2 linked regions of the Marinobacterium aestuarii genome follow. The protein of the gene in region 2 interacts with the protein of the main gene of each other region in a pairwise test. Links are inferred from orthologs where the notes say so. Each region holds a gene or a part of one and is shown on either strand. Other genes may lie near its edges.

Region 1 (7,706 bases), 3.4 Mb from region 2 along the record:
GGCCACCCCCTGGAGTTTGATGCCGTAGCGCGCCAGCACATTCATGTCGTACTTGATGTGCTGGCCGACCTTGGCAAGACTGGCATCTTCCAGCAGCGGCTTGAGCTGGGCCAGCACGGCGGCGCGATCGAGCTGCTCCGGTGCGCCCACATAGTCGTGGGCCAGGGGCACATAGGCCGCACGGCCAGGTTCAATGGCAAAAGACACACCCACCAGCTCCGCCTGCATGGAATCCAGACTGGTCGTTTCGGTATCAAAGGCAAACAGGCTTGAAGCCTTGAGCGCGCTGACCCAGCGGTCCAGATCCGCCTGTTCCAGCAAGGTTTCGTATTCGATCTGAGAGGGTTCTGTGGCCACAGTGCCCGCCGTGGCATCGGCAGCGGCCTGCGCTATGCTCTGTGCCCGCGACGAGGTGCCCAGTTCCTGAATCCAGCTGCGAAACGAAAAGCGGCCAAACAGCTCCTGCAGCTTTTCATTGTCCGGCGTCGGCAGGCCAAAGTCGGTGACGCCCTGATCCAGCTCGACATCGGTCTTGATGGTCGCCAGCAGGTACGAAAGCTCCGCCGCTTCGCGGTTTTCCTGCAGCTTCTTGGCCATGGTCTTGGCACCGCGAAAACCCAGGGTGGCAATCTTGTCGAGATTTTCATAAAGCGCGGCTATGCCGCCAATACCCTGCAACAGCCCCAGCGCCGTTTTCTCTCCCACCCCCGGCACGCCAGGAATGTTGTCGACCTTGTCGCCCATGAGCGCCAGCAGGTCGATTACCAGTTCCGGGGGAATACCGTATTTTTCCTGCACCCCGGCGGCATCCATGCGCACATCGTTCATGGTGTTGATCAGGGTCACATGTTCGTCCACCAGCTGCGCCATATCCTTGTCCCCGGTGGAGATAAGCGTACTCATGGCCTGGGCGCTGGCCTGACGCGCCAGAGTGCCGATCACATCATCGGCCTCGACCCCGTCCACCATCAGCAGGGGCAGGCCCATGGCACGGATGATGTCGTGAATCGGCTCTATCTGCAGCCGCAGGTCATCGGGCATGGATGGCCGCTGGGCCTTGTACTCGGCAAACAGCTCGTCCCTGAAGGTTTTGCCCTTGGCGTCGAACACCACCACCACCGGGCTTTTCGGGTACTGCTTGATCAGGCTGCGCAGCATCGAGGTCACCACCCGCACCGCGCCCGTCGGAAAGCCCTCTTTGGTGCGCATGTCGGCCTGCTGGGAAGCAAAGAATGCACGGTATAAATAGGAAGAGCCGTCGACTAGAATGAGGGATGGGTGTTGCTCGCTCATAGCGGTATCCATGATTGTTAGTGCCGGGGGATAGTGTCAGGGCTGACAATCATATTAAATATGCCGCAGCCAACCAACGAATATGGAAATATGATGAAAAAACTGCTGTTGCTCGCCAGCCTTCTGCTGGTGCCGCCGGCGCAGGCGGAGACATTGCCGGAGTTCGGGCAAGACGCCCCGCAAATCACCATTCGCCATAACGACGAACGCGCCTTTTACGAATACCGCGTCAACGGTGTGCTGAAAGAGGTCAAGGTGGTTCCCAAAGTCGGGAAGCCCTATTATCTGGTGCCGGTCGAGGGTAGCGGTGAATTCAGCCGCTTCGAAGAATCCTCCCTGCTAATCCCCAAATGGGTCATCTTCAGCTGGTAATATTGTGGCGGTATATACAGAAGTAACTGCTCAGGACCTCAACCGCCTGCTGGCCGACTTTGATCTCGGCACGCTGGTCGCCCACAAGGGTATAGAAGGCGGTATAGAAAACACTAACTATTTTGTCACGCTTAAAAGCCCTGCCGGCCTCGAACAGGAGTTTGTCCTGACACTGTTCGAAGAATTTACGCTGGATGAAATGCCCTTTTTCGTCGAGCTGACCTGCTGGCTGGCCGAGCGCGGCAGCCCGGTGCCCGCACCCTTCAAGGACCGTGACGGCATTGCCCTGAAGCAACTGCACGGCCGCCCGGCGCTGCTGCTGCCGCGCTTTGGTGGCCAGCATGTGTCCCAGACAGAACTCAGCCCGGCGCACTGCAGCTCCGCTGGTGCAGCCCTGGCCCAGTTGCATCTGGCCGGCTCCGAGTTCTATCTGCACCGCCAGGCCCACCGCGGCGTCTTCTGGTGGCGCCGCGAGAGCCAGCAGATTGCTCGCCTGTTGCCGGAAGATGAAGCCCAGCTGCTCAGCACCGAAGTGCGTAACTTCGATGCCCTGCGTGCAGCCAAACTGGATCTGCCCATGGGCGTGATCCATGGTGACCTCTTTCACGACAACGCGCTCTTCAATGGCACCGACGTGAGCGCCATTCTGGATGTCTACAACGCCGCCACTGCCTATCTGCTGTACGATCTGGCGATAGTGGCCAACGACTGGTGCACCAAGCCAGACGGCAGCATAGACACTGAACGTGAAGCTGCCCTGCTGCAGGCTTACAACGCTGTACGGCCGTTCACCGACGACGAGCGTCAGGTCTGGTCACAGCTGACCCGCACCGCCGCCATGCGTTTCTGGCTCTCGCGCCTGATTCCCTGGCTGGGTATCGAACAGGCCGGGCGCCAGGGCGTTGAAATGAAGCTCAAGAACCCCGACGAGCTCAAGCGCATTCTGCTGCACCGCATAGAACAGCCTTCGCAGCTGCCCTGAATCAGGGCGGCAGCCAATCGTAGTCGTTCGGGTTATACTGGACGTCCATACAGCCCTTTATCTTCCCGGGGTCGCCCGCGACTAACGCGCAGACGGCCCCGAGATCAACCGCAGAGCCCGATTGTTGCCGCCATGGATTTAACCCCGATTCTTGACTCACTCAACGATGCCCAGCGCGAAGCGGTCTCTGCACCTGTGCAGAATCTGCTGGTGCTGGCCGGTGCCGGCTCCGGCAAAACCCGCGTGCTGGTGCACCGCATTGCCTGGCTGATCCAGGTCGAGGACATCTCGCCCTACTCGATCATGGCGGTGACCTTTACCAACAAGGCCGCGCGGGAAATGCGCGGGCGTATCGAAGAACTGCTGGGACTCAACCCCCACGGCATGTGGGTGGGCACCTTCCACGGCCTGGCGCACCGCCTGCTGCGCTCGCACTGGCGCGATGCCGGCCTGCCGGACAACTTCCAGATCATGGACAGCGACGACCAGCTGCGCCTGATCAAGCGTCTGGCCAAGGAAATGAACCTGGACGAACAGCGCTGGCCGGCGCGACAGTTCCAGTGGTTTATTAACGCCCAGAAAGACGAAGGCCTGCGTGCGCGCCACATAGAGCCCTCCAACGACCCATTCCAGCGCACCATGCTGAATATCTACGTAGCCTACGAACAGGCCTGCGAGCGTGGCGGCATGATCGATTTCGGCGAACTGCTGCTGCGCAGTCTTGAGCTGCTGCGCGATCGCTCGCCGGCGCTGCTCAAGCACTACCAGGAGCGTTTTCGCTACCTGCTGGTGGATGAGTTTCAGGACACCAACGCCATCCAGTACGCCTGGCTGCGCCTGCTCTGTGGCACAGAGCGCAAGCTGATGGCCGTCGGCGACGATGACCAGTCGATCTATGGCTGGCGCGGCGCCCGCATCGAGAATATCCAGAACCTGCCGGAACACTTCCCCGGCACCACGACCATCAAGCTGGAGCAGAACTACCGCTCCACCAAAAACATCCTGCAGGCGGCCAACGCCGTGATCGGCAATAACCAGGGGCGCCTTGGCAAGCAGCTCTGGACCGAAGGCAGCGATGGCGAGCTACTGTCGGTCTACTCGGCCTTCAATGAACAGGACGAAGCCAGCTTTATTGTCGGCCGCATCCAGCAGTGGGTACAGGACGGCAACCTGCGGGTCGACTCCGCCGTGCTGTACCGCTCCAACGCCCAGTCTCGTATTCTCGAGGAAATGCTCATCCGCGCAGGCGTGCCCTATCGCATCTACGGCGGACAGCGCTTCTACGACCGGCTGGAAATCAAGAACGCCCTGGCCTATCTGCGCCTGATGTCGAGCCGTCACAACGACACCGCCATGGAGCGCGTGATCAATGTACCGACCCGCGGCATAGGCACCCGTACCATCGAACTGCTGCGCCAGCACGCCCGCGAGCAGGAACTGAGCATGTGGCAGGCGGCCTGCGAAATTATCGAGCAGGGGCTGCTGCCAGCCCGTGCCGGCAATGCCCTGCGGGGCTTCCTTGAGCTGATCGACAGGCTCGATACTGAGACTCGGGATACCCAGCTGCACGAGCAGACCGAGCACATGATCAAGCACAGCGGTCTGGTACAGCATCACGAGAAGGAAAAGGGTGAAAAGGCACAGTCTCGCCTCGAAAACCTTGATGAGCTGATCACCGCTGCGCGCCAGTTTGCCGGCAGCTGGCAGGAAGATATCGACACCGAGGAAGGTGAAGCCCGCACGCCGCTGGTCGCCTTTCTCGATCAGGCGGCACTGGATGCCGGTGATGCCCAGGCCGACGAGCACCAGGACAGCGTGCAGATGATGACACTGCACTCGGCCAAGGGGCTGGAGTTCCCGCTGGTGTTCCTGGCGGGGATGGAAGAAGGTCTGTTCCCCCACAAGATGTCGATCGAGGAACCCGGCCGGCTCGAGGAAGAGCGTCGCCTGTGCTACGTCGGCATTACCCGGGCGAAGCAGAAACTGTATCTGACCTACGCTGAATCACGCCGCCTGCACGGCCAGGAAAACTTCAACCGCGCCTCGCGCTTTATCCAGGAAGTGCCGCCCGAGCTGATCGAGGAAGTGCGCCTCAATGCCCAGGTGCGCCGCCCGCTGACCGCCCGAAGCCCGAGCGAGCCCCTGTTTCAGGGCGGCGGTTCCTCACTGGCCAACGCCGAGGTGCCCGCCACCAACATTTCCCTGGGGCAGCGCGTCGGCCACGCCAAGTTTGGTGAAGGCATAGTGGTCAACTACGAAGGCTCTGGACCCAAGGCTCGAGTGCAGGTGAACTTTGATGACGAGGGTTCCAAGTGGCTGATGCTCGGCTACGCCAACCTGCAGCCGCTGTAAGAAACACAGTCTTCCGCGCTGCGTCCTACATAGCATCCAGCGCCGGTGTGACCTTGCGCAGCCACAGGCTGGTTTCCAGGGCTTCATCCGGCATTGGCAGCCCCGCCACAAAACTGTGCTGCAACTGGGGCTGCATGCGACTGGCGGCGTAATGGCTGGACCAGAGCGGTGTAGCAGCGCCGCTACTGAGCAACACCGCCACTGCCTGCTGTTCGTTGTACCCGCGCCAGTGCCACTGCTCGGGGTAGTCGTCGGGCAGCAGAATGTCATGAAAGTGCACCAGCACGCCGGCGGCCAAACGCGGCCAGACCCGGTTCAGCAACCAGTCGACATCGCTGCCCGGCAGCAGCAGATGGCTGGAATCAATAAAGAGTAGATCCCCCGCCTGCAGACGCTCGAACAGGGCCAAGTCTGCCTGCTGTACCGGCGTCGGGACCAGCGTCAGGTTCAGGGACTGGATATCGGCCCGCGGCGCCGGATCAATGCAGATCATTTCAGTATCCAGCCCCTCGTCCCGGCAGGCTTTGGCAAAGAAGCGCGTGGAATGACCTGACCCCACTTCAATAATCATCCGCGGACGTTGCAGCCGGGTCAGGCCGTAGGCGATGGCGCCATCCAGACGGGGAAACCAGCTCTGCTGCCAGCGTGGCAGCGGCGGCGGGGTATTACTGAAGCCCTGCAGCTGTGGCGCGAAGCTATCCAGTGCACTGAGCAACTGACTGAACTGCGGTTCATGGCGCGCCAGCAGAGTCTCCAGCGCAGGATAGGATGGCGTTGCGAGCGGCAGCTGGTCGGCGTAGCGATAGGGAATGAAATAGCCCTGGCGGCGCCATCCGAGCAAGGTCGACAGCGCCATCCTGAGTAGTTTTATACGTCGCATCTGTGTGCCATCTCCAAAGCGCAGGCCAAGCGGGGCCCTGTTAGTCCATCAAACCCCGACATTGTTCAGCTGGAGGTGCCACTCAAAGGTGAAACAGGCTCATTTAACGGCAAAGACGATTACTGCGTGGGCAGCGGGCGAATATGGCCGTGCTGATCGATGGCCACCTGGACGCATTCGGTTTCGGTCACCTTGCGCAGTTCCCGTCCATCCGGGCAACGACCCCAGACTTCAACCAGAATACGCGCCGAGCTGTTACCCAGTTCGACCACGCGGGTATAGAAGCTGAGAATGGTGCCGACCAGCACCGGCGAGAGAAAGTCCATGCTCCCCACCGACACCGTGGCAATACGGCCTTCAGCAATCTTGGCGGCGCGAATTTCCGCCGCCTCAACGGCCCGAGCCACCACCCAGCCGCCATAGACATCGCCAAACATGTTGGTTGCCTGACTGCTGGCCGGCAACTTGAGGCTCAGCTCGCCGTCGGGCAGCGGATTGTGCTCATCAACACTGGACATGATCTGTATTCCAACCTGTAATTTTTGGATGCACTTATTCGGATGCACAGAGTGTAATCTTCGCAGCTGCACAAATCACTACCTGCAGCGCGCCAGCCTCCCACTGCAATCCCTCCGCCCTCGCAGGCTGTCACATTAGTGTCATGGATCAGCCCTATAGTGACCGCTGACTCTTACAACTCTTCAGGAGCTAACCATGACACCGATGAAAAAGCTGCTCTCAGCCGTTGCCATCTCGGCAACCTGCCTGACTGCCAACGCCTCCGATCTGCTGGACCCCAACCTGCCGACATACGAAAAGGCTTCAGGCGTTTCCGGTAACCTGTCCAGCGTCGGTTCCGACACCCTGGCCAACCTGATGACCCTCTGGGCTGAAGAGTTCAAGCGTCTGTACCCCAACGTCAATATCCAGATTCAGGCCGCCGGCTCCTCAACTGCGCCGCCAGCCCTGACCGAAGGCACCTCCAACATAGGCCCCATGTCCCGCAAGATGAAGGACAAGGAACTGGAATCCTTCGAGCAGAAGTACGGCTACAAGCCGACCGCCGTTGCCGTGGCCATCGACGCCCTGGCCGTGTTCGCCCACAAGGACAACCCCATCGCCGGCCTGAGCATCGACCAGGTTGACGCCGTGTTCTCGTCGACCCGCAAGTGCGGCGCCTTTGATGACGTCACCAACTGGGGCCAGCTGGGCCTGGACGGTACTCTGGCCGACAAGAGCATCCAGCTGTTCGGTCGCAACTCAGTATCCGGCACCTACGGTTACTTCAAGGAAAAAGCGCTGTGCAAGGGCGACTTCCGCAACAACGTTAACGAACAGCCCGGCTCTGCCTCTGTTGTACAGTCTGTCTCCACCTCGCTGAACGGCCTGGGCTACTCCGGTATCGGCTACAAGACCGCTTCCGTACGTGCCCTGCCGCTGGCCAAGAAGGCCGGTGAAGAATTCGTTGAAGCCACTCCGGAAAACGCCATTACCGGCAAATACCCGCTGGCACGTTCGCTCTACGTTTACATCAACAAGAAGCCGGGTACCGACCTGCAGCCACTGGAGCGCGAGTTCCTCAAGCTGGTCATGTCCAAGTCCGGTCAGGAAGTGGTCGTGAAAGACGGCTACATCCCGCTGCCCGCCAAAGTTGTTGAAAAACAGATGGCTGACCTGGGCCTGTAACACAGTCTCCCCCGGTCGGTTTTAAGCCGCTACCGGAGCGACATGGGGTGTTACGAAATGCAGGGGTGCTGGCGACAGCATCCCTGCATTTTATTGTTCGCGGCATGTAACAAAAGCGTCACATAACTGCATTATTGTAGC
Region 2 (7,512 bases):
GCGCTATCGCCAGCATATCGAACAGGCAGTGCCCGGCATGCATGGCGAGTTGCTGCTGTTCCTGGCAGCGGGTGTACTCATGGCCGGCATCTCGGCGCTGGTGCATTACAGCGGCATAGAGCTGTCGCTGCAGCACTTCGGGGCGGCAGAGGCCGCAGGCCTGGTCGGCCTCAGCGCGCTGGCAGCCATTTTCGGCATACATCCGGTGATTACCGTCAGCAGTCTCGCGGGCATGCTGATGCCCGTTGTAACAGACCCCAACCTGCTGGGCCTCAGTATCCTGATGAGCTGGTCCCTGGGCGTCGTCGTATCACCCTGCTCCGGTACTCACCTGGCCATGCAGGGTCGCTTTGGCATCAACGCCTTTCGGTTTTTTGGCTGGAACTGGCGCTTTGGGCTGGGGCTTTACGGCCTCTGCTGCCTGGTGCTCTTTGGCTACGAAGCCCTGTTCAGCTAGAGCATTTTCATGAAACACTTAGCTGTCGATCGAGGTTGTTTTGTTTGAGTGCCTCCTTACTTCGAGGCGGCCGGATAAGGTCGAGGTAAGATGAAAGTGCTCTAGATCGCGCTTGCAGGCGGAAGCTCCGCTGATTTTTTCGAGCCCGTATTTCGCCTGTCGGCGACATACTTTCTTTGTTCGTGCAAAGAAAGTAACACGACCAGGAGGTCGTAACAGGGATTATCAAAAAGCTACCGTTGTTGGCTGTATTGCGGATCCCTGCGAAAGACCCCCTTTTATTGTTAACGAGCCAGGTGGTTAGAGCATTTTCACGAAACACTTATCTGTCGATCAAGGTTGTTTTGAGTGTTTCCTTACTTAGAGGCAGCCGGATATGGATCGGGGTAAGATGAAAATGCTCTAACGATCCCAATCGATGGCGTCATGAATCAGCTTAAGCCTGGCCGCCGGGCCATCGCAGGCCAGCAGCTCCTGCTTGTCCTCGGCCGAAAACGGCAGCCAGTCGGCCAGACGATAGCCCAGTGTCACCGCATCCCCGGTGTCGGTGTCCGCGGCCTGGGGTGCAAAGGTCGGATGCTTCAGCATCTGACACAATAACTGCTGCAGGCCTGCATACTCCGGCGGCACCGGCGCGGCGGGCTCAACCGCCAGCCGGTCACATTCTCCCAGCAACAGGTTGTCCGGTTGCGCCTGCACAGGCCCGATGCGCACCCGCCGCAAGCCCTGCACCAGGATACCCAGACGCTCATTGGGCAACTGATCCCAGTCGATGATCTCGCCATAGACCCCCACAGCATGGAATGGCGCCTGGCCCCGTGCGACCGCCTGATCGCTGCGGGTCTGGACAATGACAAACCCGCTCTGACGGCGAAAGGATTCGGAGACCATCGTTAAATAGCGCGGCTCAAAGATCTGCAACGGCAGGCGTGAGCCGGGGTACAACACGACCGGCAGCGGAAACAGCGGCAATATATCCATCAGTCCTCCAGGCACTTTGGTCTGAGTATACGAACTCTGGACCCCAGCCGTTCAATCTTGTTCAGCTGAAGCAACCGAGGCCCGCCTGCCTGGCTCAGTTTTCTTGCCGTCAATTACTCCGTCTTCAGCAAGCAGGCACAAAAAAAGGCAGCCGAAGCTGCCTTTTTTAATCGTCTGAAATCAGGCGATTTTTACTTCATTTCCCAGCCAGTCAGTTCGGCAAGCGCCTTGCCGATATCGGCCAGGGAGCGAACAGTCTTGACGCCAGCGTCTTCCAGGGCGGCGAATTTCTCATCCGCAGTACCCTTGCCACCGGAGATGATCGCACCGGCGTGACCCATGCGCTTGCCAGCCGGAGCTGTAACACCTGCGATGTAGGACACAACCGGCTTGGTCACGTTGGCCTTGATGTAGGCTGCGGCTTCTTCTTCAGCGGAACCGCCGATTTCACCGATCATGACGATGGCTTCAGTCTGCGGATCCTTCTCGAACATCTCCAGGATGTCGATGAAGTTGGAACCCGGGATCGGGTCGCCACCAATGCCGACACAGGTAGACTGGCCAAAGCCCGCATCTGTGGTCTGCTTGACCGCTTCGTAGGTCAGGGTGCCTGAACGCGACACTATACCGACCTTGCCCGGCAGGTGAATGTGACCGGGCATGATGCCGATCTTGCATTCGCCCGGGGTAATAACGCCCGGGCAGTTAGGGCCCACCAGGCGTACGCCCAGCTCGTCACACTTGGCCTTGCACTGCAGCATGTCGATCACCGGGATGTGCTCGGTGATGCAGACGATCAGCTTGATGCCTGAATTGGCGGCTTCAAGGATGGAATCCTTGCAGAATGCAGCCGGCACGTAGATCACGGAGGCATCAGCGCCAGTCGCGTCAACGGCTTCCTGTACGGTGTTGAACACCGGCAGGCCCAGGTGCTCGGTACCGCCCTTGCCCGGTGTAACACCACCGACCATTTGGGTGCCGTATGCAATCGCCTGTTCGGAGTGGAAGGTACCCTGGCCACCGGTGAAACCCTGGCAGATGACCTTGGTGTCCTTGTTGATCAAAATCGACATTATTTACCCTCCGCTGCTTTAACCGCCTGCTGAGCACCGTCGGTCAGGCTGGTTGCTGCAATGATATCCAGTCCGGATTCAGCCAGACGCTGTGCACCGAGTTCCGCATTGTTGCCTTCAAGACGAACAACGACGGGCACGTTCACGCCCACTTCCTTAACCGCACCGATGATACCGTCGGCAATCAGGTCACAACGCACGATGCCGCCAAAGATGTTGACGAATACCGCTTTAACATTGTCGTCGGACAGGATGATCTTGAACGCTTCGGTAACACGTTCCTTGGTGGCACCGCCGCCAACGTCAAGGAAGTTGGCCGGCTTGCCGCCATGCAGCTTGACGATGTCCATGGTGCCCATGGCCAGGCCTGCGCCGTTAACCATGCAGCCGATGTTGCCATCCAGTGCCACGTAGTTCAGGTCCCACTCGGCCGCACGGGCTTCACGGGCATCATCCTGGGACGGATCGTGCATTTCCTGCAGATCCTTGTGACGGTAGAGTGCATTGCCGTCCAGAACGATTTTGGCGTCCAGGCAGTGCAGGTTACCGGCATCGGTGATGACCAGCGGGTTGATTTCCAGCAGCGCCAGGTCCTTTTCTTCAAACATTTTCGCAAGACCCATAAAGATGCTTACGAACTGCTTGATCTGGTCGCCCTTGAGGCCCAGTTTGAATGCCAGGTCGCGGCCCTGGTAGGGCTGCGCACCGGTCATTGGGTCGATGGTTGCCTTGAGAATCTTTTCCGGAGTCTCTTCTGCAACTTTCTCGATCTCGACACCACCTTCGGTGGAGGCCATGAACACGATACGACGTGAAGAACGGTCTACCACCGCACCCAGGTACAGTTCCTGAGCGATATCGGTGCAGGTTTCAACCAGAATCTTGGAAACCGGCTGACCGTTGGCATCTGTCTGGTAGGTCACCAGGTTTTTGCCCAGCCATTTTTCAGCGAATGCGCTAGCTTCTTCCGGAGAAGTGATCAGCTTGACGCCACCGGCCTTGCCTCGGCCACCGGCATGTACCTGCGCCTTGACAACCCACTGGCTGCCGCCAATTTTCTTCGCCGCAGCCGCTGCGTCTTCCGGAGTATCTACCGCGTATCCCTTGGAAACCGGCAGACCATAGGTGGCAAACAGCTGTTTACCTTGGTACTCGTGAAGGTTCATGCTCTTGTCCGTTGTCTGGTCAATTATGAATACTAAGCCCGCCAGGCGAGCATACAGTATTCGTGCTCACTCGTTTATACGACAAGCGTCTAATAGGAATGGCCGGATTTGTATCCGGCCATTCATAAGCCCGTTTTACCGGCTTATCTCTTTTTGCGGTTGGCGATATGGATCGCGTGGTTATCCACCGCCAGCGCTGCTTCATGTACCGCTTCGCTGACAGTCGGATGCGCGAACATGGTCAACTGCAGGTCTTCGGTAGTGGAGCAGAACTCCATCGCGATGACGCCCTGCGCGATCAGCTCGGACGCGATACCGCCGACCATGTGCACACCCAGCACGCGATCGGTGACTTCGTCAGAGATGATCTTGACGAAACCGTCGGTGTCGTTGGATGCCATGGCACGGCCGGACGCCGCGAACGGGAACTTGCCGGTTTTGTATTTCACGCCGGCCGCTTTCAGTTCCTGCTCGGTCTTGCCAACCCAGGCCAGTTCCGGGTGGGTGTAAATGATGTTGGGAACCACATCGTAGTTCACCTGCGCCTTGTGGCCCGCCACGATGTCGGCAACCATGATGCCTTCTTCAGACGCCTTGTGCGCCAGCATCGGGCCGCGTACCGAGTCACCAATGGCGAATACGCCCGGCATCTCGGTACGGCACTGCTCGTCAACCTTGATGAAGCCGCGTTCATCCAGCTCAACGCCGCTGTCACCTGCCAGCAGGTTCTGCGTCAGCGGGCGACGGCCAACCGCCACGATCAGCTTGTCGACGATCATTTCCTTGTCGCCTTCAGCGTCGGTGAATTTCACCTTCACTTCCTTGCCATCCAGAATCTCGGTGCCGGTTACGCGGGCGCCCAGACGGATATCCAGCTTCTGCTTCTTGAGCAGCTTGGCGGCTTCCTTGGCAACGTCCTGATCGGCCAGCGCCAGGAAGCTGTCCATGGCTTCCAGCACTGTGACTTCCGAACCCAGGCGAGCCCATACAGACCCCATTTCCAGACCGATAACACCGGCACCGATAACGCCCAGGCGTTTCGGCGTTTCATCGATGTTAAGCGCGCCTTCGTTGTCCAGGATCAGACCGTCGGTCAGAGGCGCCGGCGGAATGTTCACCGGCACGGAACCGGACGCCAGGATCACGTTTTCAGCTGCATGAACGCTGACAGTACCATCCTTTGCAGTGACTTCAACCTGCTTGCCCGCCAGCAGCTTGCCAGCACCTGCCAGCAGGGTTACGCCGTTGGCCTTGAACAGGCCGGCGATGCCACCGGTGAGGTTTTTAACGATGGTGTCCTTGCGGGCGACCATCTGTTTAACGTCCATCTGCACGTCGCTGACGTTGATACCGTGAACAGCTGCGTTGTCCTTCACTTCGTGGTACTTGTGCGTCGATTCCAGCAGCGCCTTGGACGGGATGCAACCCACGTTCAGGCAGGTGCCGCCAAGAACCGGAGCGCCCTTGCCATCAATCCACTTCTCGACACAAGCTGTTTTCAGACCCAGCTGAGCCGCACGAATCGCCGCCACATAGCCGCCAGGACCCGCACCAATAACAATTACGTCAAATTTATCAGACATTTCTTCCTATCCTTAAATGCTCTAGAAGTACGGTAGGCTGCTTAAACGTCCAGCAGCATGCGGGCCGGGTCTTCCAGCAGATCCTTGAGAGTGACCAGGAACTGGACAGCCTCTTTGCCATCGATCATACGGTGATCATATGACAGCGCCAGATACATCATCGGCAGGATAACAACCTGACCGTTGACCGCCATCGGGCGTTCCTGGATCTTGTGCATGCCGAGGATCGCAGTCTGCGGCGGGTTCAGGATCGGGGTGGACATAAGGGATCCGAAGACACCACCGTTGGTGATGGTGAAGGTGCCGCCCTGCATGTCGTTCAGACCCAGTTTGCCGTCACGGCCGCGCTTGCCGAAATCAGCAATGGTGGACTCGACGTCGGCCAGGCTCATGCTGTCGGTATCACGCAATACAGGCACCATCAGACCACGCTCGGTGGACACGGCGACGCCGATATCCTGGTAACCGTGGTAGACCATGTCATTGCCGTCGATGGAGGCATTGACCGCCGGGAAGCGTTTCAGCGCTTCGGTAGCCGCCTTGACGAAGAAGGACATGAAGCCCAGGCGCGTGCCGCCGTGTACTTTTTCGAACAGATCCTTGTACTGCTTGCGCAGCTCCATCACCGGCTTCATGTTGACTTCGTTGTAGGTCGTCAGCATGGCCGCGCTCTGCTGTGCTTCCACCAGGCGCTTGGCGATGGTGGCACGCAGACGCGTCATGGGTACGCGCTTCTCAACCCGCTCACCGGCAGCAACGCTGACGGCGACAGGTGCAGGTGCAGCCTTGGCCGCCTGAGGCGCTGCAGGAGCCGCCGCCGCGGGCGCCTTGGCACCGGACTTGATGAAGTTCTGTACATCTTCCTTGGTGATGCCGCCGCCTTTGCCCGTTCCGGCAATCTGGCTGGCATTCAGGTTGTTTTCGTCGATCAGCTTGCGTGCAGCCGGGCCAACCTTGTCGGCGTCGCCTGCGGCGGCGTCAGCAGCAGGTGCTGCATCAGCGCTGGTACCGGCAGCGCCGGCTTCAAACTGAGCAATCACTTCATCGCTGAGGACGGTTTCGCCTTCACCCTTGAGGATTGCCTTGATGACACCGTCAGCCGGTGCAACCACTTCCAGTACAACCTTGTCGGTTTCGATATCGACAATCAGCTCATCGGCCGCACAGGCTTCGCCAGGCTGCTTGTGCCAGGTCGTTACTGTGCCGTCTGCGACGGATTCCGGAAAAGTCGGGGCTTTGATTTCGATGGACATGTTGTTTCCTTGTGTGCTCCGCAAGGTCGTATCCCGCGATACGACCTGTCATTAACCGTTGAGTGCTTCGTTGACCAGCGCGTCTTGCTGCTCGATATGCACCGATATATGGCCCACCGCAGGCGCTGCCGCATGCGGACGTCCGACACCACCCAGGTGCAGTGCCGGATTGTGACGCTGCAACACATTGCGCATGTGGTGCTGACTGCAATACCAGGCGCCCTGGTTCATCGGCTCTTCCTGACACCAGACGACAGATTCCAGGTTGGTGTAACCGGCAATTGCCTCGGCCAGCGCAGCCTCCGGGAACGGGTACAGCTGCTCAATGCGCACGATGGCCACATCGGTCAGACCCTGTTCAGCGCGGCGGTTGTACAGGTCGTAGTAGACCTTGCCACCGCAGAGCACCAGGCGCTTCACCTTGGCGGCATCCTGCTGATCCACTTCGCCGATCACCGGCAGGAAGGTGCCTTCGGCCAGATCTTCCAGCGTCGATGTCGCCTGTTTGTGACGCAACAGGCTCTTGGGCGACATGACAATCAGCGGCTTGCGCAGCGGACGTGCCACCTGGCGACGCAGCAGATGGAAAATCTGTGCCGGCGTCGTCGGGGTGCAGACCTGAATGTTGTGCTCGGCACACATTTGCAGGAAGCGCTCCAGACGGGCAGAGGAATGCTCCGGACCCTGGCCTTCGAAGCCGTGGGGCAGCAGCATGGTCAGACCGCAGAGACGGCCCCACTTCTGCTCGCCACTGGTGATGAACTGGTCGATCACCACCTGGGCACCGTTGGCGAAGTCACCAAACTGAGCTTCCCAGATCACCAGCGCGTTGGGGATAGTCGTGGCATAACCATACTCGAACGCCAGCACCGCCTCTTCCGACAGGTAGGAATCCAGAATGGTCATGTTCGGCTGATCTTCCGCCAGATTTTTCAGCGGCACGTAGCAACTGGCATCTTTCTGGTTATGCAGCACGGCATGGCGATGGGAGAAGGTGCC

What was found. The genes of interacting proteins can lie anywhere in the genome.
Region 1: the proteins of lpdA (region 2) and uvrD interact in binary tests that used the Escherichia coli proteins (3 or more experiments, as listed by UniProt). The link is inferred for Marinobacterium aestuarii from one-to-one orthologs.

The regions. Positions count from the first base shown.
Region 1 is NZ_CP015839.1:5,094,239-5,101,944, forward strand. What follows is about bases 2,380-5,389. They hold uvrD (DNA helicase II), read left to right. Parts: upstream 2,380-2,779; coding sequence 2,780-4,999; downstream 5,000-5,389. Other genes in these bases: A8C75_RS22410 (homoserine kinase), read left to right, coding at 2,380-2,647; A8C75_RS22420 (class I SAM-dependent methyltransferase), read right to left, coding at 5,025-5,389. Outside these bases: polA (DNA polymerase I), read right to left, coding at 1-1,293; A8C75_RS22405 (DUF2782 domain-containing protein), read left to right, coding at 1,387-1,665; more of A8C75_RS22410, read left to right, coding at 1,670-2,379; more of A8C75_RS22420, read right to left, coding at 5,390-5,879; A8C75_RS22425 (acyl-CoA thioesterase), read right to left, coding at 5,999-6,397; A8C75_RS22430 (PstS family phosphate ABC transporter substrate-binding protein), read left to right, coding at 6,594-7,565. UniProt on the Escherichia coli protein: A helicase with DNA-dependent ATPase activity. Unwinds DNA duplexes with 3'-5' polarity. Translocates on single-stranded DNA with 3'-5' polarity. Initiates unwinding more efficiently from a nicked substrate than double-stranded DNA.
Region 2 is NZ_CP015839.1:1,683,231-1,690,742, reverse strand. What follows is about bases 3,041-5,849. They hold lpdA (dihydrolipoyl dehydrogenase), read right to left. Parts: upstream 5,261-5,849; coding sequence 3,821-5,260; downstream 3,041-3,820. Other genes in these bases: odhB (2-oxoglutarate dehydrogenase complex dihydrolipoyllysine-residue succinyltransferase), read right to left, coding at 5,302-5,849; sucC (ADP-forming succinate--CoA ligase subunit beta), read right to left, coding at 3,041-3,677. Outside these bases: A8C75_RS07540 (hypothetical protein), read left to right, coding at 1-457; A8C75_RS07535 (LON peptidase substrate-binding domain-containing protein), read right to left, coding at 860-1,438; sucD (succinate--CoA ligase subunit alpha), read right to left, coding at 1,630-2,511; more of sucC, read right to left, coding at 2,511-3,040; more of odhB, read right to left, coding at 5,850-6,513; A8C75_RS07510 (2-oxoglutarate dehydrogenase E1 component), read right to left, coding at 6,565-7,512. UniProt on the Escherichia coli protein: Lipoamide dehydrogenase is a component of the glycine cleavage system as well as of the alpha-ketoacid dehydrogenase complexes.